DNA from 2 places in the Bacillus sp. WC2503 genome. Region 2 is predicted to be linked to the other one. Evidence: a T-box and tRNA genes for the amino acid it is inferred to sense, from the RefSeq annotation. Region 2 holds a T-box; the other holds one or more tRNA genes.
What was found. The T-box of region 2 lies ahead of ileS2 (isoleucine--tRNA ligase). A T-box ahead of a tRNA ligase gene usually reads a tRNA of that ligase, here a tRNA-Ile.

Region 1 (16,570 bases), 340 kb from region 2:
GTTCACATATTTTATTATAATCAAGAAGAAAAAGTCTCGTCAATTTTTATTTGTCTATACAAGCCCATTTATAACCATTGTTCCTTTTTCTGTAATAATTTTTTCTACATTTTTATCAAATGGTTCCACTGGAATTTGTTTTACCATTTGAAAATCATAAGCTAATGATAGCGTTTTCCCTTTATAATGCACGAGATAACGATCATAATAGCCCCCGCCGTATCCAATCCGTTCTCCTCGCTCTGTATAAGCTACACCTGGTACGATTTGAAGGTTAATTTCATCCGCATTCACTTCTTCAGTAAGCGATGGAATCGGTTCACGCAAATGCATATACACTGTTTCTAATTGATCAAAATTACTAATTTGCCGGAAGGACATTGTTCTTGTTCCTTTATTACACTTCGGAACTACAACTTTCTTTCCTTCTTCCCAAGCTTTTTCTATAATAGGATATGTATTCACTTCATTTTCCATTGAAAGAGTGATTCCAATTGTTTCAGCTTCAACCCACTCTTTTTGCGCATACAACGAAACTGCGATTTGCTCTGATAAAGTTGCATACTGTTCTTCCGATAAAGAATTCATGTGTTCTATTATTTGTTTACGTAAACGTATTTTCTCTTCTTTCACACATCTTCCCCCCTACAGTGACACTTTACTCTATGATGATAGTGTATCACTTTTAATATAGGAATCGAATAAAAAAAGAAACAGTAGGAAAATATTCCTACTGCTTACTTTGTTTCACGGTGTAACGTAGACTTCTTGTCACGCTTGCAATACTTTTTAAGCTCGATACGCTCAGCGTTGTTACGTTTATTTTTCTTTGAGATATAGTTACGATCTCCGCATTCTGTACATGCTAGAGTAATATTCACACGCATTCTTATTTCCCTCCAGTACTAATAACTTAAATCAGACTATACCATAATACCACTTTTAAAATAAAAATTCTACACCTTTTGATATTGTCTAATTTTTTCTATAAGATTTTTCATGTTTTCCCTTGCTATCACTGGATTTCTAGCATGTGAATACACCAAAAATTTTGGTTGTTTTGTATCAGAAACGATATAAGACCATTCTTTTTCGGTATATTTGAACTGCACTCCTTCAAATATACCTTCTTCCTTTCTTTCCATATCGGCCAATAATTTCCTCATCACTTTCCCTTTTTCGTTCCATGAACACACAACTTCATCATAAAGTAAATAAAGCGGCGGTGATTGCTCTACTATGCTAAGAAACGCCTTTTCTTGCAGTGCTATTAACTCGAATAACTTTCCAATTCGATATAAAATATCTCGTTTCCACTTTACTTGAAACGCCTTTTTTTCATCATGTATATAAAATAGAAGGTAACATTCTCCTAATTTCAAAGACATTGGGTAAATATTCCCTTTTGATTCCAGTAATAAGTCAGGAAGATCTATTTCTTCAAAATCTGTACCTTGGTAAATATTACTATGATTATCATATAACTCGAAATAATTTCCTTGCTCAGAAAACATAAGCGCCATATTCGCTTTACTTGATTTCATCAAAGCTTTCACATGATCTTTTTGTTCGCCCGCATAAATCCATGTAACTGTGCACCCAAGCCTTTGAAGAAAGAGCATAAGTAAATGTTGTAACATATCATTTCTCTTATTAATAAGAAGATGAAACTTTTGTTTTTGTATTTGTTCAATATCAATGCATTCTAATACAGCTTCTATATAGTCATTTAAAGAAACGTGGACTGGCGTATTTTGTCCCATTTCTTTCTCACATACGTAATAAAACGACTCGGACATATATACTTGTTCTATTGCTTTTTGCTGCTTATACGTTAACAGCATTCCATTCTTACCATACAGCTTTATAACAACTTCTTTTTCATTTTCCACTTGAACGAAAACCCCACCTGCACATTGCAAATTATGAATGCTATACTGAAAAAGTGACTCGTTCATCTCTTTACATTCCATCGTATGAATCCCGATACCATGAATAGCATGTAAAAATAAATTTTTATAAGAAGTTGTTTCTATATGTTCTTGACTCCCAATTAGTATGCTTTCCCCTTTTCCGAAAAGAGATCCATACGCCATCGCCACTTTTACAATAAATTGCGGAGTAATCTCAACATTCCCTCTCCCTACAATACGGCTTTTTTGTAACCAGCCAGCGCTTTTTTCACTTTCTTGAACACCAGCCGATCCTACTATCGAATGACTATCAATGGCCTTATAAGGCCATAATTTTCCTTTTTGCTTAATGACCGTACTCTTCCCTATATGACAATGATCCGCTACAATACTTTTTTGAAACAACGTAACGTCATCTTCAACCATTGTATGCTCTCCTATTGTCGTTTCTAATAGCTCACAATACTCCCCAATGTGAGCATTTGCAAAAACAATACTTTTTTGAAGATGAGAGTAACTTGAAACAATACTATTTTTCCCGATAATAGAGTACGGCTCAATTACAGCCCCCTCACCAATCTTTGCTCCTTCTCCAATAAAAGATGGGCCATAAATTTTCGTCCCTTTTCCAATCGTCACACCTTCTCCCATCCATACCATCGGTAACACTTCCGTATAAGGAATAGGTACTTGCAATTTTTTCGTTAACAAATCAAATTGTGCTTGTCGATATTGATCAAATGTACCGATATCTAACCAATAACCTTCTGACAAATATGCAAATAACGCGTTCTTATTTGCTAATAATGGAAACACATCTTGACTGAAATCAAAAAATTCTCGGGGTGGTATGTAAGAAAAGATTTCTGGCTCCATAATATAAATCCCTGTATTCACAATATTGGAGATTACCTCATTCCAGCTTGGTTTTTCTATATATCGTGTAACCTCTTGCTCTTTGTTCATTACAACCAAACCGAATGAGAGTGGGTTTTCTACTTCCTTTACAAACATAGTTACCATTCTTTTCTTTTGTTCATGAAACGCAATTCCTTCTGATAATCGAAAATCAGTTAATGCATCTCCACTTATAACAACAAATGTTTCATCTAAAAAGTTTTCCGCTTGTTTAATACTTCCTGCCGTTCCAAGTGGAGGGGAGTCTTCAAAATAGTACAAGTTAACTCCCCATTTACTACCATCGCCAAAATATTGCTTAATGGCCGCACTCATATATTGAACTGTAATTGCAATTTCACGAATACCATGCTGACGTAACAATTCAATATTGTATTCCAAAACTGGTTTTTCTAATAATGGCAACATCGGCTTTGGAGTATTACATGTTAATGGTCTAAGGCGTCTTCCTTTTCCTCCAGCTAAAATAACCCCCTTCATATACTTCAGCCTCCACTTATATAATGTTCAATAAATCCATACACCATATGTATATTCTCTATCCCACATGAACTAGCAATATAAGCTTGATTGTTTCAACAAATCATTGTGCTATGGAAAATCTCTGCTTATAATCTTCTTCCATATAAAATGAAACTTTAATAAGAAGGGCTATTTTTATCACCCTCAAACAACAAAGAAAGCGCTTACTATTAACTTAGTAAAAAAGCACTGAATAAAAACCAATAATACTAATTTTCCCATTATATTATGATACATCTTATCATCATAAACTAAAGGAAACAATGAGCTTTTTTTGTCATGTTTTGACTAAAAAAAGCAGGTGATTTCTCATCACCTACTTTCCTTCCTATTCATTCAATAAATAATGCTTTCCTTTTACTAAATAAAATACATTCTCAGCAATATTTGTAACATGATCTGCTACACGCTCAATATATCTTGCAACAAAGGATAATTGTGTAATTTGTGTAATAGCCTCTGGTTGTTCAGGGATCGAGGATATAAATTCACGAATTGCCTTCCCATATATTTCATCAACTGAATCATCCATCTCAGCAATTTGTTTAGCAAAAGTTAAATTTTCTTGTTCGTATGCTTCCAATGCTAAATTTAGCATCTTATGAGCAATCGCAAACATTTCATCAAGATTTTGCAAACTAACTGTTACTTCTTTTTCTCCAAGACGAATTGTGGATTTCGCAATATTAACAGCATGGTCTGCAATACGCTCTAAATCTGTCGCTGTTTTAATTGAAATAAAAATTCTTCTTAAATCACTTGCTACAGGCTGTTGCTTCGTAATAAGCATAAGAGCAAGATCGTTTATTTCCTCTTCTAAATTATCCATGCGGTAATCACCATCAATGACCTCTAACGCTTTCTCTACATCTCTTGTATGCAGACCTTCCATAGCAATTAATAAAGCTTCCTTTGCTAATTCACCAAGCTCAATTACCTTTTGCTGTAACGTTTTTAAATCACACTGAAACTGTTCTCTTACCATCGTTTCTTCCCCCTCAATATTATGTGCCATTTTATATAAATCTCCTATCTAACCTCTTATACTCGCCATAAGCAGTAAGATAGGAGAAGTTTTAATTCTCTATTAAAATGAGGTAAAAATAAGAAATGCCCTCTGTTAAGAGGGCATTTTCTCTTAGCCTTGCTAGCGATATCAACCGAATCGTCCTGTGATATAGTCTTCTGTACGCTTATCTGAAGGGGTTGTGAATAATTTATTTGTATCTGTATACTCCACAACTTCCCCACTTAAGAAGAAAGCTGTTTTATCTGAAATACGCGCTGCTTGTTGCATGTTATGCGTTACAATTACAATACTAAAGTCTTTCTTTAACTCTTGAATTAATTCTTCTACTTTTAACGTCGAAATTGGATCTAACGCCGATGTTGGTTCATCCATTAAAATAACGTCTGGTTCAATCGCTAAGCAACGTGCAATACATAAGCGTTGTTGCTGTCCACCAGATAAACCGTATGCGTTATCATGCAAACGATCTTTTAATTCATCCCAAATTGCTGCCCCGCGTAAACTTTTTTCAACAATTTCGTCCAACGTTTTTTTATCACGAACACCGTGGATTTTCGGTCCATATGCTACATTTTCATAAATAGATTTTGGAAATGGATTTGGCTTTTGGAACACCATTCCTACATGTGTGCGTAATTCTTCAACTGGATACGATTTATCAAATATATTACGTTCTCTATATTCAATCACGCCTGTAGTTCGAACGATCGGTACTAACTCTACCATACGATTTAATGTTTTTAAGTACGTTGATTTACCGCAACCACTTGGTCCAATAATTGCTGTAACTTCATTCTCATGAATACTTAAGTTAATATCCTTTAAAGCATGGTCTTCTCCATACCATAAATTTAGGTTTTTCGTATCAAATACTACTTTTTTTGGAGCAGTCTGGATTTTCTCTTCGTTTTTCACCTGTACATTTACTACTGTTGCTACCATTTGAATTCCCCTTTCATCCACTTCCAACTTATTTTCGATTCCGTAACCATAAGACAAATATATTGATAAAGAGTAACAGACCTAGCAAAACAATCATCCCAGCTGCTGCTACATACTGAAATTCTTCTTGTGGTCTACTCATCCAATTAAAAATTTGAATTGGTAAAACTGTAAATCTATCAAACATACTAAATGGAACATAATTTGCAAACGCTAATGCTCCGATTACTAACAACGGTGCCGCTTCTCCAATTGCTCTTGATACCGCTAACGTACAACCCGTTATAATTCCTGGGAAAGCTACCGGCAATACAATTTGATACATCGTTTGCCACTTCGTAGCACCTAATCCGTAAGAAGCCTCTAATAATGAACTTGGTACAGATCGTATCGCTTCTTGACTAGCTACAACAACTGTCGGTAAGACGAGCAAACTCATCGTCAGCGCCGCTGCAACAATACTCTCGCCTAAATGAAGAGCATATACAAAAATAGTTAAGCCAAGTAATCCAAATACAACGGAAGGTACTCCTGCTAACGTTTGATTATTAATTTCTATTACCTTTTTAAATATAGATTCCTTCGCATATTGCTCTAAATAAAGGGCAGTCCCGACTCCAAATATAAACGAGACCGGTATAACAATACTCATAAATAATATTGTCCCCGACAAAGCTGCAGCAATCCCGGCTTCTTTCGGATTACGTGAAGCGAAGTTTGTAAAGAAATCTATTGAAAGATAGCTTAACCCTTTTTCAAAAATTTGAAAAAGCAAAATAAGCAAAATTACGATTGAAAACAAAATTGCTATATAAAATAACAATTTGTAAATTCGATCTTTAAAAAAACGTGATGCCATATTTTCTTGTATTTTTTTATGATTCAACATTCGCATATTATGTCACCCTCCTAAAACGGCGCACAATATACTGCGAAATGATGTTCATTATAAAAGTAAACAAGAATAACGTTGCGCCTACGGCATACATACTGTAATAAGCAATCGTTCCATGCGGAGCATCGCCTAAACTCACTTGCACAATATAGGCTGTTAACGTTTGAATAGAGTGCGTCGGATCCAGCGATACATTCGGTGTGGATCCCGCTGCAATTACAACTATCATTGTTTCACCGATTGCCCTAGAAGCCGCTAATATAATCGCTGCCATAATTCCTGTAAAAGCTGCGGGAAACACTACTTGTTTTACCATCTCAAACCGAGTCGCACCGAGCGCTAACGAGGCTTCTTTCGTTCCTTTCGCCACAGCTCTCATCGAGTCTTCAGATAAAGATGCAACTGTAGGTATCATCATAAATCCAATCACGATTCCTGGACTAATTGCATTAAAAAACTGTAAATTCGGTATCATTCGTTGTAAAAGTGGCGTGACAACTGTTAATGCAAAAAAACCATATACAATTGTCGGGATACCTGCTAATAGTTCTAACATCGGCTTTAATATTTTTCGCGCACCGTTTGAAGCGTATTCGCTCAAAAATACAGCACACGCTAAACCGATAGGAATTGCTACAAACATGGCGATTGCTGTTACAAGGACTGTTCCACATATAAGTGGTAATATACCGAATTTAGGATCTTCAAAAAACGGTAACCATTCTTTCTCCGTCAAAAAGGAGTATAATGATATTTTTTGAAAAAACATCATTGTTTCATTTGCCAACGTAAAAATAATTCCAATTGTCGTCACAATAGACACACTAGCAATTATTTTTAATAATAATGGAACTATTTGATTGATTCGTTGCATTTTTTTTCTTTGTTTTGTATTTCTTTCAATCAAATGTTGTACAGAAAATGTAATTTGACTTTTGTCATTATGAGCCAAAGATGAAAACCCCTTTCCACCCTGACATTACCTTTTGATTTCTGTTAACATTCGCAGCTGTTCATTATATTTTTCTTTTCGTAATTTTACATATCCAACCTCTTCAGCGAGGTTACCAACATGTTTGATCATAAACTCAACATAATTTGCTACATTTATTTTTTGTCGGATAGATGCATCATTCACATAAGTAAATAACGATCTAGATAACGGCTTATAATCACCTGATTGAATAGTCTCTTTCGTCGGAAATACACCGTTCACTTTTATCGCTTTCACCCTATCTCGATTGGCCATATAATAAGCATATCCTACAAAAGCAATGGCATTTTTATCATGCATTACTCCTTGCATAATAACTTGATCATCTTCAGACAAAGAGACTTTTTTTACAATGCGACGATTTTGTAAGATGACATTTTGAAAATAATCATAAGTACCAGAGTCTACACCTGGTGCATAAAACTTCACTTGTGCACGTGGCCATGTTGAATGAACTTGCGACCATCGCTTCTCTCTTCCATCTTCACTCCATAAGAGACGTAACTCGTCTACTGTCATATTGTCTACCCAAGTATTGTGACGATTTACAACAATCGTAAGACCATCATAAGCAACCTCAAAGGGTGTAAACTGAATGGAGTTATTCTTCATTTCATTTTCTTCCACTTGTTTCATTACTCTCGAAGCATTATTTATATCCACTTCTCCTTTACTGAAACGATTAAATCCTCCTCCAGTTCCAGAAACACTAATAGAAATTTTCACGTTTGGATGCTCCTTTGTATATTCCTCCGCTACTGCTTCTATAATAGGAAAAACCGTTGAGGATCCATCAACTCTCACTTCTCCCATTTCGTTCACAGCAAATGCAGTAGATATGCCAAAACAAAGGAACCATGTCGATAATATAAAAACTTTAATCGATGCACTCATCCATTTCACGTGTTCTTCCTCCTAGAAGTAACCGGAAATAACAGGATTACAGATATAAGAATACTGCTAAACTATTAATTCGGTTTTAATTGTTTGTAAAAGTTTTGTAAAGTTCCACAGGAATCAACATAAGATAAAACTTTAATCAGTAGCCGCTATTCATTTCCACCGATAATTAATTAGTCCATAAGACAGTTATCCCCCTATACACAATATAAAATTATCATTTGTGAGACCGCGTGCTTTTTCCAATATTTTATACTTGTCCACATTTATTACACGATATGCATAAACCATAAAAAAAAGCACACTATCTTTTCAGATAGTGTGCTTTTTTTACAACTTTTTTATTCCTCATCTTGATCTTCTTTTTCATTTTTATTATCTTTTGCATCTTTTGGAGCTTCACCATTTATTTCTTGGTTTTTCAAATCAAAGTAAGCATCCATAATTTCACGACTAATATATCCATTAATACCAGTCTTATCATCATGTACCCACGGAACAACAACAGAAAATGCTACTTCAGGGTCTTCAAGTGGCGCATAACCTACTAATGTTAAGTTATAAACTTGAACACGCTCACCTTTTGCATTTCTACCAATCTCTTTATCTCCGCCATACACAGTTTGGGCTGTACCGGTTTTCCCTGCAGCTTTATATTTTGCACCTGTAAAGTATTTTGTAGCTGTACCACCCGAATCGTTAAATACTTGTCTGAATCCTTCTTGAACACGTTTAATTTGTGATTCAGGCATATCAATACGATTTAGCACTTTCGGTTCCATCGAATGAACAACTTTTCCAACTTCCTCCGGTTTCACTGCCGGTTGACGAATCTCTTTCACAACTTGCGGCTGCATACGATATCCACCATTGGCAATTGTTGAAATATACTGAGCTAATTGAAGTGGTGTATACGTATCATATTGACCGATTGCATAATCAAGTAAAAACCCTGGGATATTGTCTGTTCTACCCATCTGACCAGCAGATTCATTCGGTAAATCAATTCCTGTTTTTACACCTAATCCAAACTGCCCGAAATAGTAACGCATCGTATCAAATGATTTTTGTTTTATATCTAACGTACCACCTCTCACATATGGAACATTAGCAATATTCATCGCTGTTTTAAACATATATACGTTAGAAGACATTTTTAACGCTGTAAGATCATTAATATATCCCATTGTTTTCCAAGATGATTTCGTCGGTGTACCTTTTAATTTGATTGGTTCATCTAACTGTACCGATCCTGGTTGAATTGCACCTGTTTGATACCCTGTCAGAATCGTTGCACCTTTTACTGTTGAACCTACAGGATACGAGCTTGTCATCGTACCTAAAGCGAAATCTTTCACATCAGTTTTTCCTTCATCATTCGTAACAAGCTGTTTTCCAGCCATAGATAACACTTCACCGTTTTTCGGATTCGTCATAACAACGAAAGCACGATCTAAAAGAGGTTCCGCTCCTTTAAATCTCATTAAGTTTTTCGCAAGAATATCTTCCACACGCTTTTGTAATTCCATATCAATTGTTAAGTTCAGGTCATTACCGCTTTGTCCTTGCGATACATTAATCGTTTCCAAAATATTACCATTTTTATCTGTAATATTTTTCACTTCTGCTTTCGTACCGTGCAGGCTATCTTCATATTGCTGTTCAAGATAACTTTTCCCTACTCGGTCATTTCGATTATAATCACGAACCAGATAGTAATCTAGTCTTTCTCTCGGTAAACCTTCATCCGCCGTCGACACCCCACCAAGAACACTTCGGAATAAATCATCATACGTATATTTTCGATCCCAATCAACATTCGTATCTACACCTGGTAATGTTGCTAGGCTCTCGCTAATAATCGCATATTCTTTTTCTGTAGCATCTTTTTTAATAACTTGAGGTGTCATTGCATATCCGCCGTCCATCTTACTTTTAATCGCTAGTATTTCTAAATCTTTTGCGGATAATTGATTAATCTCTTCTTCTGTTACACGACTTCGTTGACGCTCGTCTAATTCTTTATCGTCAATTTTGTTATCTTTCAATTCTTGACGATCTTTACTCGTAATTTTTGTTTTCGCTTCCTCTTTATGCATCGCAATCCAATAATCTTTTTTATCTCGATCTGTTAATTTATCTGTCGGTACTTCAATCAACTCTGCTAATTTTTTCGCTGTTTCTAAGCGATCTTCTGCAGTTGATCCTTTCATTTTTGTAAATGTAATAGTACGAACAGCTGTATTATCTACTACAGGTCGCCCATAGCGGTCAAAGATTTTCCCGCGCGGTACAGGATTACTTATCGTTGAATTCTCTTTCTTCTCTACTTCATTCTTATATTCCTCACCACGAACAATTTGTACATATCCGAGCCTTACAATAACCGCGGAGAACATTAAAAATACGCAAAAAAACAGCACGTTTAATCGAAAAGGAACGTGAGTTTTTTTCTTTTGTTGTTTCTGCTTCTTGCTCATACAAACCCCCTCTACCAACAGCTATGTAATGTGAAAGGGACACCTTCATACAGGTGTCCTCACTGCTGTCTTACATCTTTTTCTATTTTAGCATAAAACAAACGATAAGTTAACCTTCTGGTTCAGTTTGATTCTGAGTAGTTTCTTGCGCTACAACGCTGGTTTTCCCCACATTTCCCTCATCATATTTGACATTTTTAATTGCAAAATAAATAAGAAAATGTCCAGCACCTAAAATACATAGTAAGAAAGGTAAACTTTTTTCAGGCGGAAAGAATAACACAGCACATAAAAAACTTAAAACCGAACAAATCCTTCCAGCATTTAACCATAATTCCCGGACAACTACATACTCTACACGCCACTCTCTCGCATTTTTCGCTCTACCAATTACGTCATATGTCATTGACCCGTACGGAACGAGTAAAATAGGGTATGCGATCGCGATACATGCTGCATAAATAAGTAATTTTGTGTATGTAACATTGAATATAACTAAAAATACGACCGCATATAAAATAATGCCTCCAAGCAAAATCGCTTTTTTTCGCCACTCTTTCTTCAACATACGAGCAACTAAGTAGTAACATACAAATGATACAGCGGAGTTGACTAAGCTATATTTCCCTAATGCGAGCTCACTATCGGTTGCTAAGTACACATATACTGAAATAACAAAAATAAATGTTCCCTCTCTCAACCCTTGGAAAAAATGAGCACGTGTAATTCTCCCCCAATTTTTATCAATCCGTCGCTCCTTCAATACTTTTGTAATTTCATAACGCCCTTCACATTCTCTCTTAGATAAAAAAAAGCTTAAAACGACAGCAATTGCAAATAGCACTAATGAAAGAAAGAATATGACAGTATAACCACTCCATTTTGCCATACGTGAAATTGTGTATCCTGCCGCTATCGGTCCAATCATTCCAGAGAAGGATGTAAGAAGTCCAAGAAACCCATTAAAGAAATCTCTTGTTTCTGGTTCTGTAATCTCAAATGTCAATAAGTTAAACGCGAGCCAATAAAAACCATATCCGACTCCTAAAAGAGCCCCCATTAATAAAATATAGTGAGAAGCGCTTTTTCCCGCTACTAAAACAACGATAAAAAAAATTGCTAACGTGCCTACGCCTATTCGTAACAAGATTGAGCGGTCAATACGTTTCGCTAATTTCCCACCTATAAGAAATGTGAGAGGCTGCAATACAACGCTGGCCAAATTATACAAGCCAAGATTCACATAATTTTGTGTTTGTTTCCATAAATAAATATTAACAAACGTATTCGATAAAGAAATTGCGAGCGTGTATAAACCTCCAATAAGGAGCAATAACACTAAATCCCGATTCACTTCAACGTCACCAATTATATGTTTCCACTTCATACACAACTCTCCTTTACTTCATGTTCTAGTCTTCCAAAGACAAGCCCAATTATGTAAAAGGAAAGCATAGAAAAAAGCTAGGAGCATTCTCCTAGCTTTTTTCTATAATTATTATAATTATTTTGCTTCTTGGTAACGTTTTTCAGCAGCGTTCCAATCTACAACGTTCCAGAATGCACCGATGTAGTCTGGACGACGGTTTTGGTAATTTAAGTAGTAAGCATGCTCCCAAACATCTAAACCGATAACTGGAGTTTTACCTTCAGTTAGAGGAGAATCTTGGTTTGGCGTGCTTGTTACTTCTAACTCACCATTGTTTACTACTAACCAAGCCCAACCAGAACCGAAGCGAGTTGCGCCAGCTTTTGCGAATTCTTCTTTGAATGCATCGAAGCTACCGAATTTCGCTTCAATCGCAGTTGCAAGTTCGCCTACTGGTTGTCCCCCGCCGTTTGGAGAAAGAATTGTCCAGAAGAATGTATGGTTAGCATGTCCACCACCATTGTTACGTACTGCTGTACGGATTGCTTCTGGTACTTCGTTTAAGTTTGCAACTAATTCTTCAACGCTTTTGTCAGCTAGTTCTGCATGACCTTCTAAAGCAGCGTTTAAGTTTGTAATGTACGTGTTGTGATGTTTTGTATGATGGATGTTCATTGTTTCTTTGTCAAAGTGAGGCTCTAAAGCATCATACGCATAAGGTAAGTTTGGTAATTCGTGTTTTGCCATTGTTATATTCCTCCCAGTTTATGTATTGCCACCATATGTGTGACATACAACTTCATTCTACCCTAATTGCCATAGGGTGCAAACAAATAAATCACATTGTCTTGCTATCATTAAAGTAGCAAAATTCCCACTTCTTTTCAATTAAAATGCTCATATATTCCGTAAAAAAAGCTTCCTTCTACAAGGAAGCTTCCTGCTGACATAATAAACATGCGAAATGGGTATGGACCCTGTAGGACTCGAACCTACGACCGGACGGTTATGAGCCGTCTGCTCTAACCAGCTGAGCTAAGGGTCCATAATTATGTATGTAATAACATATTAAACAACTGAATTCCTATCGGATATATCCTTTAAGAAATGTAAGATAAATTTACCATATAAAAAAGAAAAGTGTCAATTGTATTTTTCTCATTTAAAAGAAGAAAATTATTAAAAAGAAATTTAGTTATCTCCACTATATGTAAATATAATATATCTTGAGATTCTCTAGATTCCTACGTTACAATGACTTTATACATACATAAAGGAAGTGAATCTATGTCCATTTTTAAACAGCTAGCAAAAAGCGTATATTCGCCTAAAGATATTGCGCTTTTCCGTTTTCAAAAAATCGGTAAAACCATTTTGTATATTATGCTTCTTTGCCTAATCACTACTATTCCAAGAACTTTCTTGTACGGTAGCGTTATTCAAGACGGTGTTAATATGGTAAATAAAGTAATCGAAAAAGATTTACCTGATTTTAAAATTGAAAATGGCGAACTAACAGCAGATATTGATCAACCTATCGAAAAAGAAGATGGAAATGCCCTTTTCGTATTTGATCCAAATTCAACAAACTTAGAAAAATATCAAAATAAAACGGGTTTATTTGTTTTAAAAGATAAAGTAGTCTCCATGGGAAATGGTCAAACACAAACGTATTCCTATAACGACTTATTAGGTGCATCTCTTGAGAAAAAAGATTTACAAGACTTTATTTCTCTATTCGATAGTATCTATCCAATTTTATTATTTGTTATCGGATTTTTAGTGTACCTATTCCAATTATTCATTACTTTTGTAGGCGTGACTTTACTTGCGTTCATCGGTTCTGCTATGAGCGGACAACGTAAATTATCCTACAAACAAGTTTGGACATTAACTGCTTACAGTTACACAATTCCAACAATCTTCTTTATGATTATGGATTTATTTAAAATCGTCGTACCTGGTTCAACATTCATTTATATCGCAGTTGTTTTAATTGTTCTATACTTAACACTTAAAGAAGTTCCACAACCGAAAGAAAAATAAGAACGATAAAAAATGCCTAAATAGGCATTTTTTTTTTGGACAAGCATATATTCCTAGCAAAGGAGTGAAGAATATGAAGAGATTAGGTATATTCTTATTCGTGCTTGTTCTCGGTTATATATTTTATTACGATATAAAAATCGGTACTTTACCGATGTTAAGTTCATACAAAAAAACAACAGCTGCTCAAACTATAAAAAAAGAAGAAACAACTACAAAACAAAGCAAAAAGGAAGAAACAGATGTTACTTATAAAGCAATTGAAGTAAAAACTGGTGAGACCGTTCTTTCGATTACAGAACAAATTAATAAGAAAAAAATCCCTTCTATTGAAAAGGTAATTGATGACTTTAAACAATTAAATAAAAGTACATCTGCTACAAAAATTCAAATTGGAAAGACTTATAAATTCCCGTTATATCAATAAGCGATCACTTAATCCTTGTCAATTACATAAAGGCGCTGATACAATAGTAAAAGTGAAACCGAGCACTTCGGTTTCTATAGCCCTATATCACGTATACTATCATTGATATGAGGGACTAAATAAGAAACTTCTTTTATAAGGAGAGCGATCTATTCGTGAATGAAATGACTCATCGTACAAAAACACGTCCAGTTAAAGTCGGTAATTTAACAATTGGCGGTAATAATGAATTAATTATACAAAGTATGACAACAACAAAAACACATGATGTTGAAGCAACAGTTGCTGAAATTAAACGTTTAGAAGAAGCTGGTTGTCAGGTTGTTCGTGTTGCCGTTCCAGATGAACGCGCAGCAAATGCTATTGCTAATATTAAAAAACAAATCAACATTCCACTTGTTGCTGATATTCATTTTGATTATCGCCTTGCTTTAAAAGCAATTGAAGGTGGCATTGATAAAGTACGTATCAATCCAGGTAACATTGGTCGTCGCCATAAAGTAGAAGCTGTTGTAAATGCAGCAAAAGAGCGTGGCATTCCAATCCGTATCGGTGTAAACGCTGGTTCATTAGAGCGTCACATTTTAGAAAAGTACGGATACCCAACTGCAGATGGCATGGTTGAGAGCGCACTACATCACATTAAAATTTTAGAGGACTTAGATTTCCACGATATTATCGTATCTATGAAAGCCTCTGATGTTAACTTAGCAATTGAAGCATATGAAAAAGCTGCTCGCGCTTTTGATTATCCATTACATTTAGGTATTACAGAATCTGGCACATTGTTTGCTGGAACTGTAAAAAGTGCCGCTGGTCTTGGAGCAATTTTAAGTAAAGGCATCGGAAACACACTTCGTATTTCATTAAGTGCTGATCCAGTTGAAGAAGTAAAAGTTGCACGTGAACTATTAAAGTCATTCGGTCTTGCATCTAATGCAGCAACACTTATCTCTTGTCCAACTTGCGGTCGTATTGAAATTGATTTAATTAGCATCGCTAACGAAGTGGAAGAATATATTTCTACACTGCAAGTACCAATTAAAGTTGCAGTACTTGGTTGCGCTGTAAACGGCCCTGGTGAAGCTCGTGAAGCTGATATCGGTATTGCCGGTGCACGTGGAGAAGGATTATTATTCCGTAAAGGGCAAGTTGTTCGTAAAGTACCAGAAGAAACAATGGTAGAAGAACTGAAAAAAGAAATCGATGTAATTGCTGCTGAAATGGCTGCTGAAAGAGATAAAGAAAAAGAAACACAAGAACAATAAAAAGAAGGTTGCCCACAATATTTGTGAGCAACCTTCTTTTTTATGCAAAAAAGCTCGTCAGTTATATAACCGACGAGTTTTTATTTTGCACACTTTGGACAACGGCCGTATATTTCAAATTTATGCCCTGTTACTTCATAACCGTTAAAATCTTTATTCATAAAATCCATTGGACAGGAAGTAATCTCTTTCGTTCCCCCGCAATCTAAACAAATAAAATGATGATGATGTTCCATAATGGAACATGTAAAACGAAAATGTTTTTCACCATTTAATTCTGTTTGTTCTAAAACGCCGATTTCAGCAAAAACCGTTAAGTTACGATAAATCGTATCAAAACTAAGACCTGGATAATCATCCTTCATATGCTCTAAAACATCTTTTGCTGTTAAATAACGATTGTGAGCTGCAAATAATCTGAGCATCTCTTCCCTTTTCCCAGTATGTTTGTATCCTTTTTCTTTCATTAGGCGTAAAGCTTCTGTTAGATTCATACCTATCCCTACTTTATGCAGTTTTTTTCTTCTTCCATAAAATCGCACCGATTAAAATAAGAACTGCTATCATAACAATTGTACCACCTGGTGCTAGATCAAGTTGATACGAAGCAAACATTCCACCAATTACTGCAATTTCACCAAATAAAATGGAAAAGAAAATTGTTTGTTTAAATCCTTTAGCAATACGAATACTTGCTGCAACTGGTAACGTCATTAATGAGGATACGAGAAGAACACCTACTACACGCATTGATACTGCAATGACAAGAGCAACTAATATAATGAAGATAAAGTGAATCCATTTTGCCCTTAAACCAGTTGATACTGCGTATTCCTCATCAAATGATAATAAAAACAGCTCTTTAT
Region 2 (16,570 bases):
AGTTTGGAAATAAAAGTTACGAAGTATTGTACGTAACAGGTGAAGTGCATTATGACAAAGTGATGGATGCTGTGAAGGAAAAAGGCAATCCGAATAATGTTATTATTAAACCTTTCATTCATAATATGCCAGAGGTACTAACTGGCGTTGATCTTGTTGTTTCAAGAGCCGGAGCAACAACACTTGCAGAATTAACAGCATTAGGTAAGCCGAGTGTGTTAATTCCGAGTCCGTACGTAACAAATAACCATCAGGAGAAGAATGCACTTTCAGTTGTTGATAAAGGAGCGGCGAAAATGTTACTTGAAAAAGAATTAACAGCTGAAACGCTTATTCGTGATATTGATGAGATTTTATTAGATACACAAACATTACAAAATATGAAGCTAGCTGCTAAGCAACTAGGTATTCCTGATGCAGCAAATAAGTTGTATGGAGTAATGAATAAGCTTGTGAAAAAATAACGTTAGGTGAACGCCCTGCATATTACTGTAATAAGGAAACTTAATATTGGGGGAGAGCGTCTATGGAACAATTAGTAAATGAGCTTATAGAAGCAAATGTTGGTCGCGTGTTAGTTAACGAGCCGTTAGCACGTTATACAACTATGAAGATAGGTGGACCAGCTGATATTTTAATTGTGCCAAAGCATGTTGCCGGTATTGAGAAAATATTGCAGTTAGTAAAGAAATATAAAATAAAGTGGACTGTAATTGGTCGAGGTTCAAACCTTCTTGTATCTGATAAAGGGATAGAAGGTGTTGTTATTCGTTTAGGAGAAGGATTAGACCACTTAGAGGTCGAAAAACATAGGGTAAGAGTTGGTGGCGGATATCCCCTTATTAAATTGTCAACATTACTTAGTCGCCAAGGGTTGGCTGGATTGGAATTTGCAAGTGGTATTCCAGGAAGTGTCGGTGGTGCAGTGTATATGAATGCTGGAGCACATAAATCAGACATATCAAACATATTGTCAAAGGCTCTAATTCTATTTGAAAACGGAACAATTGAATGGTTAACGAATAGAGGAATGGAGTTTTCATATCGTACATCTGTATTGCAAACGAAACGTCCTGGTATTGTTTTGGAGGCGGAGTTTCAATTACAGGTAGGAGAGCGTGAGAAAATCGTAAGAAACATGCAAAAGAATAAAGATTACCGCCGTGAAACACAACCGTGGAATCATCCTTGTGCTGGAAGTGTGTTTCGGAATCCAATCCCGTATTTTGCTGGAGATTTAGTAGAGAAAGCTGGGCTTCGTGGCTATCAAATAGGTGGAGCTCAAATTTCTGAAATGCATGGGAATTTTATTATTAATACTGGGGGAGCCTCAGCGCAAGATGTATTAGATTTGATTTCATTAATAAAGCATACAATTAAGGATAAATTTGGTGTAGAAATGCACACAGAAGTAGAAATCATTGGAAGATAACGGTTATTCATTCCGCTCATTATCATTTATGTTATAATAAGAAGATAAGAACGGCATGAGGAACATGCCGTTCTTTATGTTACATAGGGGGATCGTACATGAAAAATAGTAAAGTGATTAAACTACAAGATCGTGTACCAAAATTAAAAAATCAAAAGAAAAAAAACAAAAAAAATGTTAATCATCGGCTGATTTTATACATATCAATTTTATTTTTATTAGTACTCTTTTTAATTTATTTTCGGTCTCCGCTTAGTAATATAAAAAAGATAAGTGTGTATGGAAATCATTATATGACAGATGACCAAGTAATGAAGGAATCAGGTGTGACATATGATACAAGTTATTTCCGAGTGACAGCACATAAAGCGGAAGAAAATTTAACGAAACGAAAAGAAATTAAAGCAGTAAATGTAAAAAAGCGTTTTCCAAACAAAATTGATGTTCATATTAAAGAATATGTAACGATTGGTTATATAAACAAAGATGGAAAATTACAACCGTTATTAGAAAATGGGAAAACACTTGATGTACTCCCGAATGGAAAACTTCCTGTTGCAGCACCAATTTTTGAACCTTTTAAAGAGGAGAAAATGAAGGGACTAATTGCTGAACTAGAAAAGTTAACTCCGACTATTTTAAGGTCTATTTCTGAAATTCGTTATTCACCGACGAATGCGAATGAAGACCATCTTACTTTATATATGAATGAAGGATATGAAGTGAGCACTACGATTCAAAATTTCGCAAAGCGTATGGAAACTTATCCACTTATTTTAAAAACAATTGAGCCAGGTAAGAAGGTGTTAATTGACTTAGAAGTAGGTGCATATACGAAAGAGTTAGGTGTAGAAGAAAAAAAAGAATAGAACGGTAGTATTCACTGCATTAATATAGAAAAAAGAGAAACGAATGTTCTATCATATGCATACGAATTTACTAGAATGGTTCATTTGATGAAAAATATGTAAAAATTCTTAGATTCATACTAGGATTGGTACAAGTTTCACTTTTCTATGAGTACATCTTAGTGTAGACTTATACTTGGCGGTAATTTTTACACTTGAAATAAAATTATTTCAAGATAAGCAGTTCTTCACAGGTTACTGCGATATTCTTAAATGAATGTTAAATAAAAATAAGAAAAATATAGGGTTAAAAAAGGGAAACGTATAAAGACGTTGAATATTTTTCTTATAAATAGTAAAGTTGCGATTGTTGTTCCATATATTGAGTTGTATGGTATAAATAAAGAAGGAGGTGCCAAAGAATGAACAGCAATGAAATATATGTTAGTCTTGACATCGGTACATCCAATGTTAAAGTCATCATTGGTGAAATGGTTAATGACAGCTTAAACATTATTGGTGTTGGAAATGTAAAATCGAATGGTTTAAAGAAGGGATCGATAGTCGATATAGATGAGACTGTTCGATCAATTAAAAAAGCAATTGAACAAGCTGAGCGCATGGTGGGAATCCACATTGAGCAAGTTGTAGTAGGTGTCAATGCAAACCAGGTACAGCTACTTCCTTGTCATGGAGTAGTCGCTGTTTCAAATGAAGATCGTGAAATCGGGAATGAAGATGTCTTACGCGTTCTAGATGCAGCACAAGTTGTGTCAATTGCTCCAGAACGTGAGTTTATTGATGTGGTACCTCGACAGTTCATCGTAGACGGTCTTGACGAGATTAACGATCCACGTGGAATGATCGGTGTAAGATTAGAAATGGAAGGTACACTTATTACAGGATCGAGAACCTTACTACATAACTTACTTCGTTGTGTAGAAAAAGCAGGTCTTGAAATTGTTGATATTTGTCTTCAACCTTTAGCGGCTGCAACAGTTGCTATATCTTCGGATGAAAAAAATAGAGGAGTAGCCCTTGTTGATATGGGGGGAGGATCTACGACTTTATCTATTTTTAAAGATGGAGAGTTACAAGCGACAAGCGTATTACCATTAGGTGGAGACCATATAACGAAGGATATTGCGATTGGGTTGAAAACTTCAACAGAAAATGCAGATCAAATTAAGTTGAAATATGGACATGCTTTTTATGATACAGCATCGGAAGAAGAAATGTTTACGGTTCCTATTATGGGAAGCGATCAAACAGAACAATATTCTCAGTTGGAGTTATCGGATATTATCGAGGCTCGTGTAGAGGAAATTTTAATGTTTGTTCAAGATGAAGTACGTAAGTTAGGAGTAAAGCAAGTAGCTTCTGGGTATGTACTAACTGGTGGAATAGCTTCTATGCCAGGTGTTCTTGATCTTGCATATGATATTTTACATGAAAATGTTCGTGTAGCAACTCCTGACTATATTGGTGTGCGTGAGCCCCAATATACAAGTGGAGTTGGATTAATTAAACATTCATATCAAAAAGCTAAATTACGTGGGAAAAATGTGCAGGAAAAGCAAGAACATTTTGAACCAGTACCAGCACCAGCACCAATGCCGGTACAACAACAACCTGCGAAACAAAAAACCCGTAATCAAAACAATAATAATCAAAATGATGACCGTATGATGTCAAAAGTAAAACGTGTATTCCGTTATTTATGGGATTAAAATTGGACACGAAAAATGAGGTTCTAGGGGGATTTCGACATGTTAGAGTTTGATACTACTCAAGATCAATTAGCGAATATAAAAGTTATCGGTGTCGGCGGTGGCGGAAACAATGCTGTAAACCGTATGATTGAGCACGGTGTACAAGGTGTTGACTTTATCGCTGTGAATACTGATGCACAAGCGTTAAATCTATCAAAAGCTGAAACAAAAATGCAAATTGGTGGAAAATTAACGCGTGGACTTGGTGCAGGCGCAAACCCTGAAGTAGGGAAAAAAGCGGCAGAAGAAAGTAAAGAACAGATCCAAGAAGCACTTCGTGGTGCAGATATGGTATTCGTAACTGCTGGTATGGGTGGCGGAACTGGAACTGGTGCAGCTCCAGTTGTTGCTCAAGTTGCAAAAGAACTAGGTGCATTAACAGTTGGTGTTGTAACACGTCCATTTACGTTTGAAGGACGTAAGCGTGCAACACAAGCTGCATCTGGTATTGCGGCATTTAAAGAAAATGTAGATACACTTATTGTAATTCCAAACGATCGCTTATTAGAGATTGTTGATAAAAATACGCCAATGTTAGAAGCGTTCCGTGAAGCAGATAACGTATTACGTCAAGGTGTACAAGGTATTTCTGATTTAATTGCTACACCAGGTCTAATTAACTTAGACTTCGCAGACGTAAAAACAATTATGTCTAATAGAGGTTCTGCTTTAATGGGTATCGGTTCTGGTAATGGGGAAAATCGTGCTGCTGAAGCTGCGAAAAAAGCGATTTCTAGTCCATTACTAGAAACATCTATTGATGGAGCTCAAGGTGTTATTATGAATATTACGGGTGGAGCTAACTTAAGCTTATACGAAGTACAAGAAGCAGCAGACATTGTAGCTTCAGCTTCGGATCCAGAAGTAAATATGATCTTCGGTTCTGTTATTAATGAAGGATTAAAAGATGATATCATTGTAACTGTAATTGCAACTGGTTTTGATGATAGTATTGCAACTCAACCACCAAAACCAATGATTCGTCCGAATGCGAATCACACGCAACAACAGCAACAACCAGTGGCTCAGCCTTCAAAACAACGTGAAGTAAAACGTGAAATGAAGCGTGAAGAGCCGGTTGTACATGAGCGTCATTCAGATTCAGATGATATCGATATTCCAGCATTTTTACGTAACCGTCGTAGACGATAAAAAAAAGGGGCATTCATGCTCCTTTTTTGTTTCTGAATGGAAAAGACCTGCTGAGCAGGTCTTTTTTTATTTTGTATATTTAAATTTATCTCGCATTAACGGCCCGTAAAAGCTCGGTTTATGTGGGTTAAAAGGAACCGATTCTACTGATTAAAATTGCGCGTTAAAGTTGTAGTACAGGATTTTTAATTTTCGTTACATATAGTTCAGCCCATCTGTCGGTAAAAAATAAAAACATATCATTCTATGAAACTATACTTTTATTTTTTACCGACAGATTATGTCTAGAAATCACAAAATAACAAAAAAACACCTCCGCAAATTGACACACTTTCCCATTGGATATGCATTATACTAGTCTCAACTTAAAAAAAGAGGTGAATTGTTTGGTTGTTTACGCCGACGTTGTTTGGTTGTTAAACGCCTGCATTGATTTTCTTTTACTTTTATTAACAGCTACCGTGTTAAAAAAGAAGATCAAAAGATGGAGGCTTGTGTTAGGGGCATTTATAGGTTCCACCATTGTTATTTTTGCCTTTACTCCTTTTGCTTCTATGATGACACATCCGATTATGAAACTACTGTACTCGTTACTTATTGTGTATACAGCCTTTGGGTTTACAACGTTTAGAAATTATACACAAACTGTTTTTACTTTTTACTTTGTCACTTTTATGGTTGGTGGAGGATTAATGGGAACTCATTTCTTTTTGCAAACGAATGAGATGGTAAATGGATTGGTTCAATCTCAATCGATTTCTTACGGTGATCCAATTAGTTGGTTGTTTGTTATTTTAGGTTTTCCAGTAATTTATTATTTTTCTAAAAAGCGTATTGAAAGCGTAGAAATCACGAAAATACACTATGACCAAATCGTGAAAGTGAAAATTCAATTAGCTGAAGAAGAATTGGAACTAGCAGGTTTAATTGACAGTGGGAATCAACTTTACGACCCGTTAACAAAAACACCCGTAATGATTATGCATATTTCATCATTAGAACATTGTTTGCCATCTTGGTTAACAGAACAAATTTATTCCAAAACAGAAATTCCTCAAATACCAGAAAAAGATTCTGGATGGGCGACAAAATTACGCTTAATTCCTTTCCGAGCAGTAGGAGTAGAGAGTCAATTTTTGTGGGCAATTAAGCCTGATAGTGTGCAAGTTGATCATGAAGGTAGTTCAATCGTTGTAAACAAAGTATTGATTGGGTTAAATACACAACAACTGTCTACCAATGGAGAGTATCAATGCATTGTACATCCAAAAATGTTGATTTCGCAAAAAATGGTAATTGCTTAATTATGAGAGGCGGGATAATATGATGAAATTAAAATTTTATTTAGTATACCTTTGGTATAAAGTATTGCTGAAACTAGGAATTAAGACCGATGAAATTTATTATATTGGTGGAAGTGAAGCGTTGCCACCGCCGTTAACGAAAGAAGAAGAAGAAGTTCTTTTGAATAAATTGCCAAAAGGCGATCAAGCTGCAAGGTCATTACTTATTGAACGCAACTTACGGCTAGTTGTATATATAGCAAGGAAATTTGAAAATACAGGGATAAATATTGAAGATTTAATCAGTATAGGAACAATTGGCCTTATTAAAGCGGTAAATACATTTAATCCAGAAAAGAAAATAAAATTAGCAACATATGCATCTCGTTGTATAGAAAATGAGATTTTAATGCATTTGCGCCGAAATAATAAAAATCGTTCGGAAGTGTCTTTTGATGAACCGCTTAACATTGATTGGGATGGGAATGAACTGTTGTTATCAGATGTATTAGGTACAGATGATGATATTATTACAAAAGATTTAGAGGCTACTGTAGATCGTCATCTTCTAATGAAAGCATTGCACCAATTAAATGATCGGGAAAAACAAATTATGGAGCTTCGATTTGGGCTTGCTGGAGAAGAGGAAAAGACGCAAAAAGATGTGGCGGATATGCTTGGGATTTCACAGTCATACATTTCACGTTTAGAAAAAAGAATCATAAAAAGGTTACGAAAAGAATTTAATAAAATGGTGTAAAGAATAAGACCAGCCTTTATGTAGGCTGGTCTTATTCTGTTTAGTTGTAGAAGAAGGGGGAATTAAAATGAAAAATGAAGAGAAAACCACATGCATAAAATCCCCTTCAAAGGAAATACTTTACACTGTACAGCAACTCCCGATAGGAGGGAACACTTTGACGAGAAACAAAGTAGAAATTTGCGGTGTTGATACAGCAAAACTTCCAGTACTAAAAAATGAAGAAATGCGTAAATTATTTCGTGAAATGCAAAGTGGAGAGATAAGCGCAAGAGAGAAATTAGTGAATGGAAACTTACGTCTTGTATTGAGCGTCATCCAAAGATTTAATAACAGAGGAGAATATGTTGACGATTTATTTCAAGTTGGTTGCATCGGACTTATGAAATCCATTGATAACTTTGATTTAGGCCAAAATGTAAAATTTTCAACGTATGCTGTGCCGATGATTATTGGAGAAATACGCAGATATTTGCGTGACAACAATCCGATTCGCGTATCTCGCTCGTTACGAGATATTGCGTATAAAGCGTTGCAAGTAAGAGAAAAATTGATCGCAGAAAATTCAAAAGAACCAACAGCAATGGATATTGCAAAAGTGCTAGAAGTGACTCACGAAGAGATTGTATTTGCTTTAGATGCGATTCAAGATCCAGTGTCATTATTTGAGCCGATTTATAACGATGGGGGAGATCCTATCTTTGTTATGGATCAATTAAGTGATGAAAAACAAAAGGACGAGCAGTGGGTTGAAGAGTTAGCGCTGAAAGAAGGCATGAAGCGTTTAAATGATCGTGAAAAGATGATTATTCGAAAACGGTTCTTTCAAGGAAAAACACAAATGGAAGTTGCAGAAGAAATCGGGATTTCTCAAGCTCAAGTATCACGCTTAGAGAAATCGGCTATTAAACAAATGAATAAAACGATTCAAGGATAAGGTCTCACCATTTATGGTGAGGCCTTTTTATATGTACTATTATAGTTTGCGTTCATAGCAATGAGGTCGTGTTCATATAATGAAAATAATATGAACCTTAGTAGCGGTTACTTCCTGTTAATATGAAATACAGTAGTCTGTGTACTTCCAATTCGCCATATAAGGGAGAGGATGAGAGTGATACGGATTTCAGAGTTACAGATGAAGGATGTTATAAATATTTCAGATGGGAAAAGGCTTGGAAATATTGGAGATATTGAGATTGATATCGATACAGGGAAGATTTGCTCTATTATTATTTCCAAACAGGCACGTATGCTTGGGATTTTTGGGAAAGACGTAGAAATTATAGTTCCTTGGGAGGAAGTTATGAAAATCGGGGAAGATGTCATACTTGTAAGAGTAAATCCTGTTAATTCTGTAACAGAATCAATACAAACAACGACAATTTCATAAAGAATATTACAAATTCCTCTTTTTTTTCTGTTGGTATTATGAAAAAATAAAAGTATGGTAAAATAGACAGGAAGTACCATGCTTTTTTCTGTTATTTTAATTAAAAAGGAGCCGCTTTATGAGAGAACCATTTAAATATGTGGACGGTATACTGTATTTACAAGCGTGGAAAGAACTTGGAAACATTACTGCTGGATTTACGACAAAAGATGGTGGGATAAGTACGGGCTCCTTTCATGCGATGAATTTAGGATTACATGTGAATGATATCGTGGAGAACGTTCATGAAAACAGACGCATTTTAGCAAATAAGTTACAAAAACCATTGGAAAACTGGATTTGCTCTGAACAAGTTCATGATCACCAGGTTGAAAAAGTAGGACAACAAGAAAAAGGAAGTGGCGTCTATTCATATGAGGATGGCATTTCAAAAACAGATGGCATTTATACGACTAATAACGATGTTCTTTTAACGTCTTGTTACGCGGATTGTGTCCCACTCTATTTTTATGCACCATCACATGGTATGATAGGACTTGCGCATGCTGGGTGGAAAGGGACTGTAAAAGAGATTGCAAATGAAATGATTCAAAAATGGAGTGCAGAAGGGATTTCAAGTGATGAAATTCATGTTGCAATTGGACCGGCAATCGGATCTTGTTGTTATGTTGTTGATGATAGAGTGTTAACAGCGGCACAGCAAGTAGTAAACGGTTCTGTCCCATATAAAAAAATTTCTGATGGACAGTACGCAATTAATTTAAAAGAAATTAATCGTGTATTATGTGTACAAGCAGGCATAAAAGAAGAGCATATTGTAATGTCATCTCTTTGTACAAGCTGTGAAGAACAACTATTTTTCTCTCATCGTCGTGATCAAGGGAAGACAGGGAGAATGTTGAGTTTCATAGGTTTTAAGGAGGAAGAAAACAAGTGACAGTACAAGAAAATTTAATAATTGTAAACGAAGCTATTAAAGAATCTTGCACACGAGCTGGACGTTCGTTGCAAGATATTAAACTTGTTGCAGTTACAAAAACTGTAGGGATTGAAAAAACAAACGAAGTAATGGAAGCTGGAATTATCGATTTAGGTGAAAATAGAAATGAAGGTTTCTTACAGAAATACGAGCATTTTGGCTCAAAAGTTAATTGGCACTTTATTGGCTCATTACAAACGAGAAAAGTAAAAGAAATCATTAATGAAATTGATTATTTACATTCGTTAGATCGTCTTTCTCTGGCGAAAGAAATTCAGAAACGTGCTGATAAGAAAGTGAAATGCTTTATTCAAGTGAAAACCTCATCTGAAGAATCAAAGCAAGGATTGGCAATAGAAGAAACAGTTTCTTTTATTCAAAGTTTGCAAGAATTGGATAAGATTGAAGTGGTTGGACTAATGACGATGGCGCCATTTACAGAAGAAGAGGAAGAAGTTCGTCGCTGCTTTAAGGACTTGCGCAAGCTACAAATAGAGGTGCAGGAGCTAAATCTATTACATGCGCCATGTAAAGAATTATCAATGGGAATGTCCAATGATTACACGATTGCAATTGAAGAAGGTGCTACATATATTCGTTTGGGAACGATTTTAGTAGGAAAAGCGTAAAAGGAAGGAGAATCTTATTATGAGTTGGTCAAAAGTAAAATACTTCTTTTTTGATACACCAGAAGAAAAAGAAGCAGCTCAATATAGCTATGAAAAGGAGCAAACGGATATGAAGAAGCAGCAAGATCCGCCGGAACAACAAGATGTTACGTTTCCGAAAGCACAACCGAAACAAAATGTTGTGAGCATTGAAACGGCAAAGCAATCTTCAAAAGTTGTTTTATTAGAACCACGCACGTATTCGGAAGCGCAAGGTATTGCGGACCATTTGAAAGGTAGACGAGCTGTTGTAATTAATTTGCAAAGAATGTCTACTGATCAAGCAGTACGTATCGTTGACTTTTTAAGTGGTACTGTATACGCTATAGGCGGGGACATTCAAAAAATAGGACCGAAAACATTTATGTGTACACCTGAAAATGTAGATATTGTTGGTGCAATTTCAGAATTATTCGGCGAAGAAGAAGAAACAAATATAAAGAGGTGGTAATACGCCATGACAACCGTTTTAAATGTTTTACTTACTGCTATCGAGATTTACTCGTGGGCACTTATCATTTACATCCTCCTATCATGGTTTCCTGGTGCAAAGGAATCAACTTTTGGAGATTTTCTTGCACGTATTTGTGAACCGTATTTAGAACCATTTCGCAGATTTATTCCGCCGTTTGGTATGATTGATATCTCTCCACTCGTTGCGATTTTTGCGTTAAAACTTGCTAAAAGTGGTTTGTTCAGTTTGTTCAGCTATTTCTTGTAATAAGAGGCTAAATACATGAGCATTTACGAACATTTCAGACCTGATGAAGAGGTCTTTGTAGATAAAGTGCTAGAGTGGAAGCGAGCAGCAGAGTACCATCAAGTGAAACTAACAGATTTCCTTGATCCAAGACAGCAACAAATTGTTTCTATGGTAATTGGACAAGGAGATGTTGCTGTGCAATTTGATGGTGCAACGCCTTACGCAGAGCGTAGAAGAGCACTTATTTATCCAGACTATCTAGAATTAAATGAAGAAGAATTTCAAGTAGAAGTATTAGAAATTGACTATCCTTCCAAGTTTTATACGCTAGAACATAGGCAAATATTAGGTACATTTATGTCACTTGGTTTAACGAGAGAAAAATGTGGTGATATTTTGCTTCAAGAAAATCGTGCCCAAATTGTAGTTGCGAAAGAAATCGTATCTTACATTGAGATGAACTTACAAGCAATAGGGAAAGTAAAAGTCTCCTTATCAGCAGTACAAGGAGAACAAATTCTACAGACTCATGAAACGTGGGGAGAGAAATCTGGAACGGTTTCTTCACTTCGCTTAGATGTTATGTTGGCTGAAATGTTACATATATCCAGACAGAAAGTGCAACCTTTCATAAAAAATGGTTTAGTAAAAGTCAATTGGAAAACAGTAGAGCAAACTTCTTATGAATGTTATCCAGGAGATGTGTTTTCGGTGAGAGGATATGGGCGAAGTAAATTGTTTTCTGTAGAAGGTAGAACAAAACGCGACAAATGGAGAATTTTGTATGGTATACTAAAATGATTGGTTTTTTAGAAGGAAATCCTCCTATTTTGTCGAAGAAAAGATATAATTGAAAGAGGAAATTTAGATAACTACTTGGAGGTGGCGTTGTGCCGTTAACACCATTAGATATTCATAACAAAGAATTTGGTCGCGGATTCCGTGGCTATGATGAAGATCAAGTAAATGAGTTTCTTGATCAAATTATCAAAGATTATGAATTAGTCATTCGTGAGAAAAAAGCTTTAGAAGAAAAAGTTGCGCAATTAGAAGGAAAGTTAGATCATTTTTCTAACATTGAAGATACGTTAAACAAATCTATCGTTGTTGCACAAGAAGCAGCGGAAGAAGTAAAACGTAATGCGCAAAAAGAAGCGAAATTAATCGTACGTGAAGCTGAAAAAAATGCAGATCGTATCATTAACGAAGCTTTAGTAAAATCAAGAAAAGTTGCTTTTGATATTGAAGAGCTAAAGAAACAAGCGAAAGTATTCCGAACTCGTTTCCGTATGTTATTAGAGACACAGCTTGAAATGCTAAACAACGATGATTGGGATAAACTAATTGAGTTAGAAGACGAAGTAGATGAGCTGTTGAAAAAAGAAGAAACAGTGTAAGCTTGACGTTTTTCTCATTATTACATATAATTTTAAACAACATATTTATTAAGAAAAACGAAGATAGGGATAAGTACCTTTTCAAACCTTATATAGCGAACTGAGGACGGTGTAAGCTCAGGATAAGGAGATTAGTGGGAATATCACCCTGGAGTTCCGCGCTGAACAAATAGAGTAAGCGTAGGCGTGTATTCGCGTTAAGAATATAAAGAGGGTTTTATACATATGTATAGAATCTACTAGGGTGGTACCGCGGGAGACTTTCTCGTCCCTTTTTGGGATGAGAAGGTCTCTTTTTTATTCCGTTTTTTAAGTATTTCTTTTATACATGTAAGGAGGAATTGAGCATGGAGTACAAAAATACATTACTGATGCCAAAAACAGAGTTCCCAATGCGTGGGAATTTACCAAAACGTGAGCCTGCAATGCAAGAAAAATGGGCTGAAATGAATATTTATGAAAAAGTACAAGAACATACAAAAGGCCGTCCTTTATTTGTGTTGCATGATGGACCTCCATATGCGAATGGTGACATTCATATGGGACATGCATTAAATAAAGTGTTAAAAGACTTTATTGTTCGCTATAAGTCAATGACTGGTTTCAGTGCACCATATGTTCCAGGTTGGGATACGCACGGTTTACCAATCGAACAAGCGTTAACGAATAAAGGTGTAAAACGTAAAGAAATGACAGTTGCTGAGTTCCGTAAGTTATGTGCAGAGTATGCATATGAACAAGTAGAACGTCAACGTGAACAATTTAAGCGCCTAGGTGTACGTGCAGATTGGGATAATCCATATATTACTTTAGAGCCAGCTTATGAAGCACAACAAATTAAAGTGTTTGGTGATATGGCGAAAAAAGGTTACATCTATAAAGGGCAAAAACCAGTTTACTGGTCTCCAACAAGTGAGTCTGCTTTAGCAGAAGCTGAAATTGAATACCAAGATAAAAAATCAGCATCTATTTATGTAGCGTTCCCTGTAAAAGACGGAAAGAACGTATTAGAAGGTGATGAGAAATTTATCATTTGGACAACAACTCCTTGGACATTACCTGCGAACTTAGGTATTTCTGTTCATCCAGAGCTTGAATATAGCATTGTAAAAGTAAATGACGAGAAATATATTATCGCTTCTGAATTATTTGAGACAGTTGCAAAAACGTTAGAGTGGGAAAAAGCTGAAGTTGTGAAAACGGTAAAAGGTAGCGAACTTGAGTATACAGTTGCAAAACACCCATTCTACGAGCGTGATTCATTAGTTATGCTAGGAGATCACGTAACAACAGATGCAGGTACAGGTTGTGTTCATACAGCACCAGGACATGGGGAAGATGACTTCGTTGTTGGTAAAAAGTATGGATTAGAAGTACTTTGCCCAGTTGATGATAAAGGTGTATTAACAAATGAAGCACCTGGATTTGAAGGCTTATTCTATGATAAAGCTAACAAGCCAATTACAGAAAAATTAGAAGAAGTAGGCGCGTTACTGAAACTAACATTCATTACGCATTCATACCCACATGATTGGAGAACGAAAAAACCAATTATTTTCCGTGCGACAGCACAGTGGTTTGCATCTATTGAAGCATTCCGTAAAGAGTTATTAGAAGCTGTTGCGGAAACGAAATGGGTACCAGCATGGGGCGAAACTCGTCTTCATAACATGGTTCGTGACCGTGGTGACTGGTGTATTTCTCGTCAGCGTGCATGGGGTGTGCCAATTCCTGTATTCTATGCTGAGAATGGTGATCCAATTATTACAGATGAAACAATTAACCATGTAGCAGATTTATTCCGTGAACACGGTTCTAACGTATGGTTTGAGCGTGAAGCGAAAGATTTATTACCAGAAGGATTTACACATCCAGGTAGCCCAAATGGTGAATTCCGTAAAGAAACAGATATCATGGATGTATGGTTCGACTCAGGTTCATCTCACCAAGCGGTATTAGAAGAGCGCGATGACTTACAACGTCCAGCTGATTTATATTTAGAAGGATCTGACCAATATCGTGGTTGGTTTAACTCTTCATTATCAACAGCAGTTGCTGTAACAGGTAAAGCTCCATATAAAGGCGTACTAAGCCATGGTTTCGTACTAGATGGTGAAGGACGTAAAATGAGTAAGTCGATTGGAAACATCGTCGTACCGAAGAAAATTATGGATCAATTAGGCGGAGATATTTTACGTTTATGGGTATCATCTGTTGACTATCAATCTGACGTACGTATTTCAGATGATATTTTAAAACAAGTAGCAGAAGTGTATCGTAAAATCCGTAACACATTCCGTTTCTTATTAGGCAACTTAGATGACTTTAAGCCAAGTGAAAACACAGTAGCGGTAGCTGAACTTCGTGAAGTAGATCGTTACATGTTAGTGAAGTTAAATGACTTAATTACAAAAGTAAAAGAAGCATATGAAACATATGACTTTGCTGCTGTATATCATGCTATTCACAACTTCTGTACAATTGATCTAAGTTCATTCTACTTAGACTTTGCAAAAGACATTTTATACATTGAAGGTGCAAATCACGCGGATCGTCGTGCAATTCAAACTGTATTATATGACGTTCTTGTTGCATTAACGAAACTTGTAACACCAATCTTACCTCATACAGCTGATGAAGTATGGCCATATGTTCCAGGTGTAACAGAAGAAAGCGTACAGTTAACTAACATGCCGGAAGCTACAGAAGTAGAGGGTTCGGAAGCGTTAAAAGCGAAATGGGATGCATTTATGACATTACGTGATGACGTATTAAAAGCGTTAGAAGTAGCTCGTAATGAGAAAGTAATTGGTAAGTCATTAAATGCGAGCATTACTCTTTATCCAACTGCAGAAATGAAAGTAATGTTAGAGTCTATTAGCGAAGACTTGAAGCAATTATTCATCGTTTCTGAATATAAACTTGGTGGTATGATGGAAGAAGCTCCAGCAGATGCGCCTAAGTATGAGCATACAGCGGTTGTCGTTTCTCAAGCAACTGGTGAAACATGCGAACGTTGTTGGGTAGTTTCAGAAACAATTGGTAAAGATGCTGAACATGAAACATTATGTGAGCGTTGTGCATCAGTTGTTAAAGAAAACTATGTAAAATAATAAAAAAACTGACTGCTATTGATGCAGTCAGTTTTTTTATTGATGGTATATCGAAATAACTTTCAGGCTCTTTCCTGTGAAGGAAAAATGTGTGTGAGGTAAGCAAATAAATTTCGGACACACTAACTGTACATTACAGCTAGGAGGAATGTACACGTGAATGAAATTTACATGGAAATAAAAGAAGAATTGCAATTGATGAGAAAAGAGTTGCAAGAGAGACTAGCTAAAGAAGTAATGCACAAATATGATGCTGAGTTCAGCCAAGAGCTTGGATATGAAATTAAGGAAGAGATAAAGAAAAAATTGCTATTACATGATATAAAAGAGGACTTAAAGGATGTAGAACGCGCATTATTTAAAATGGAAATAGATATGTACGGTATTTGTGAAGAGACGGGGAGAGTAATTTCGACAAAGCAAATGAAAACAATGCCGACTGCCCGTACGATTCATGAATTTTTCTATGAAAAGGTAAATGTATGAATACGCACAACGATATTATATTACCTTTTTTTAATTTATTTTATTCTTCTATAAAGGTTCATTGTGAAAAGGTAGCAGCTATGCTAAAATTTTGAGGTACACTGTCTTTGTGGGGGAAATGAAAATGATATATTATGTAATAGCGTTATTTGTCATTGCCATCGATCAAATATCGAAGTGGCTAATTGTAAAGAACATGGAATTGGGTATGAGCATTCCGATAATCGATAATGTATTATACATAACATCACATCGAAATAGAGGAGCTGCCTGGGGGATTTTAGAAAATAAAATGTGGTTTTTCTACATTATTACGGTTGTCTTTGTAGTATTTATCGTAATGTATATGAAAAAATATGCACAAACAGACAAGCTTCTAGGAATTTCATTAGGTCTAATTTTAGGTGGAGCAATTGGTAACTTTATTGATCGTGTATTTAGACAAGAAGTAGTGGATTTTATTCACGTGTATATTTTCTCGTACAACTATCCAGTATTCAATGTAGCTGATTCAGCGTTATGTATTGGTGTTGTATTAATTATTATTCAAACATTATTAGAAGGCAAGAAAACGAAGGAGTAAT

Region 1: it has a tRNA-Ile gene. The T-box ahead of ileS2 (isoleucine--tRNA ligase) is inferred to sense a tRNA for this amino acid. The anticodon was not compared.

Annotation. Positions count from the first base shown of each region.
Region 1 covers NZ_JBQYMD010000001.1:3,504,784-3,521,353, forward strand. The annotation lists gene ACUN26_RS17965 (5-formyltetrahydrofolate cyclo-ligase) at 55-633, opposite strand; gene rpmG (50S ribosomal protein L33) at 738-887, opposite strand; gene ACUN26_RS17975 (sugar phosphate nucleotidyltransferase) at 957-3,311, opposite strand; gene phoU (phosphate signaling complex protein PhoU) at 3,682-4,338, opposite strand; gene pstB (phosphate ABC transporter ATP-binding protein) at 4,510-5,325, opposite strand; gene pstA (phosphate ABC transporter permease PstA) at 5,354-6,220, opposite strand; gene pstC (phosphate ABC transporter permease subunit PstC) at 6,222-7,172, opposite strand; gene ACUN26_RS18000 (PstS family phosphate ABC transporter substrate-binding protein) at 7,200-8,117, opposite strand; gene ACUN26_RS18005 (peptidoglycan D,D-transpeptidase FtsI family protein) at 8,456-10,594, opposite strand; gene ACUN26_RS18010 (MFS transporter) at 10,704-11,981, opposite strand; gene sodA (superoxide dismutase [Mn]) at 12,099-12,710, opposite strand; tRNA gene ACUN26_RS18020 (tRNA-Ile) at 12,935-13,008, opposite strand; gene ACUN26_RS18025 (DUF1189 domain-containing protein) at 13,251-14,009, shown strand; gene ACUN26_RS18030 (hypothetical protein) at 14,083-14,436, shown strand; gene ispG (flavodoxin-dependent (E)-4-hydroxy-3-methylbut-2-enyl-diphosphate synthase) at 14,601-15,704, shown strand; gene ACUN26_RS18040 (Fur family transcriptional regulator) at 15,785-16,198, opposite strand; gene ACUN26_RS18045 (metal ABC transporter permease) at 16,212-16,570, opposite strand, start outside.
Region 2 covers NZ_JBQYMD010000001.1:3,162,605-3,179,174, reverse strand. The annotation lists gene murG (undecaprenyldiphospho-muramoylpentapeptide beta-N-acetylglucosaminyltransferase) at 1-464, shown strand, start outside; gene murB (UDP-N-acetylmuramate dehydrogenase) at 527-1,432, shown strand; gene divIB (cell division protein DivIB) at 1,531-2,301, shown strand; gene ftsA (cell division protein FtsA) at 2,703-4,010, shown strand; gene ftsZ (cell division protein FtsZ) at 4,050-5,204, shown strand; gene spoIIGA (sigma-E processing peptidase SpoIIGA) at 5,591-6,508, shown strand; gene sigE (RNA polymerase sporulation sigma factor SigE) at 6,528-7,247, shown strand; gene sigG (RNA polymerase sporulation sigma factor SigG) at 7,405-8,184, shown strand; gene ACUN26_RS16085 (YlmC/YmxH family sporulation protein) at 8,356-8,640, shown strand; gene pgeF (peptidoglycan editing factor PgeF) at 8,759-9,577, shown strand; gene ACUN26_RS16075 (YggS family pyridoxal phosphate-dependent enzyme) at 9,574-10,248, shown strand; gene ACUN26_RS16070 (cell division protein SepF) at 10,268-10,738, shown strand; gene ACUN26_RS16065 (YggT family protein) at 10,745-11,008, shown strand; gene ACUN26_RS16060 (YlmH family RNA-binding protein) at 11,024-11,791, shown strand; gene divIVA (septum site-determining protein DivIVA) at 11,881-12,387, shown strand; T-box leader at 12,439-12,663, shown strand; gene ileS2 (isoleucine--tRNA ligase) at 12,735-15,500, shown strand; gene ACUN26_RS16045 (hypothetical protein) at 15,657-15,986, shown strand; gene lspA (lipoprotein signal peptidase LspA) at 16,111-16,569, shown strand.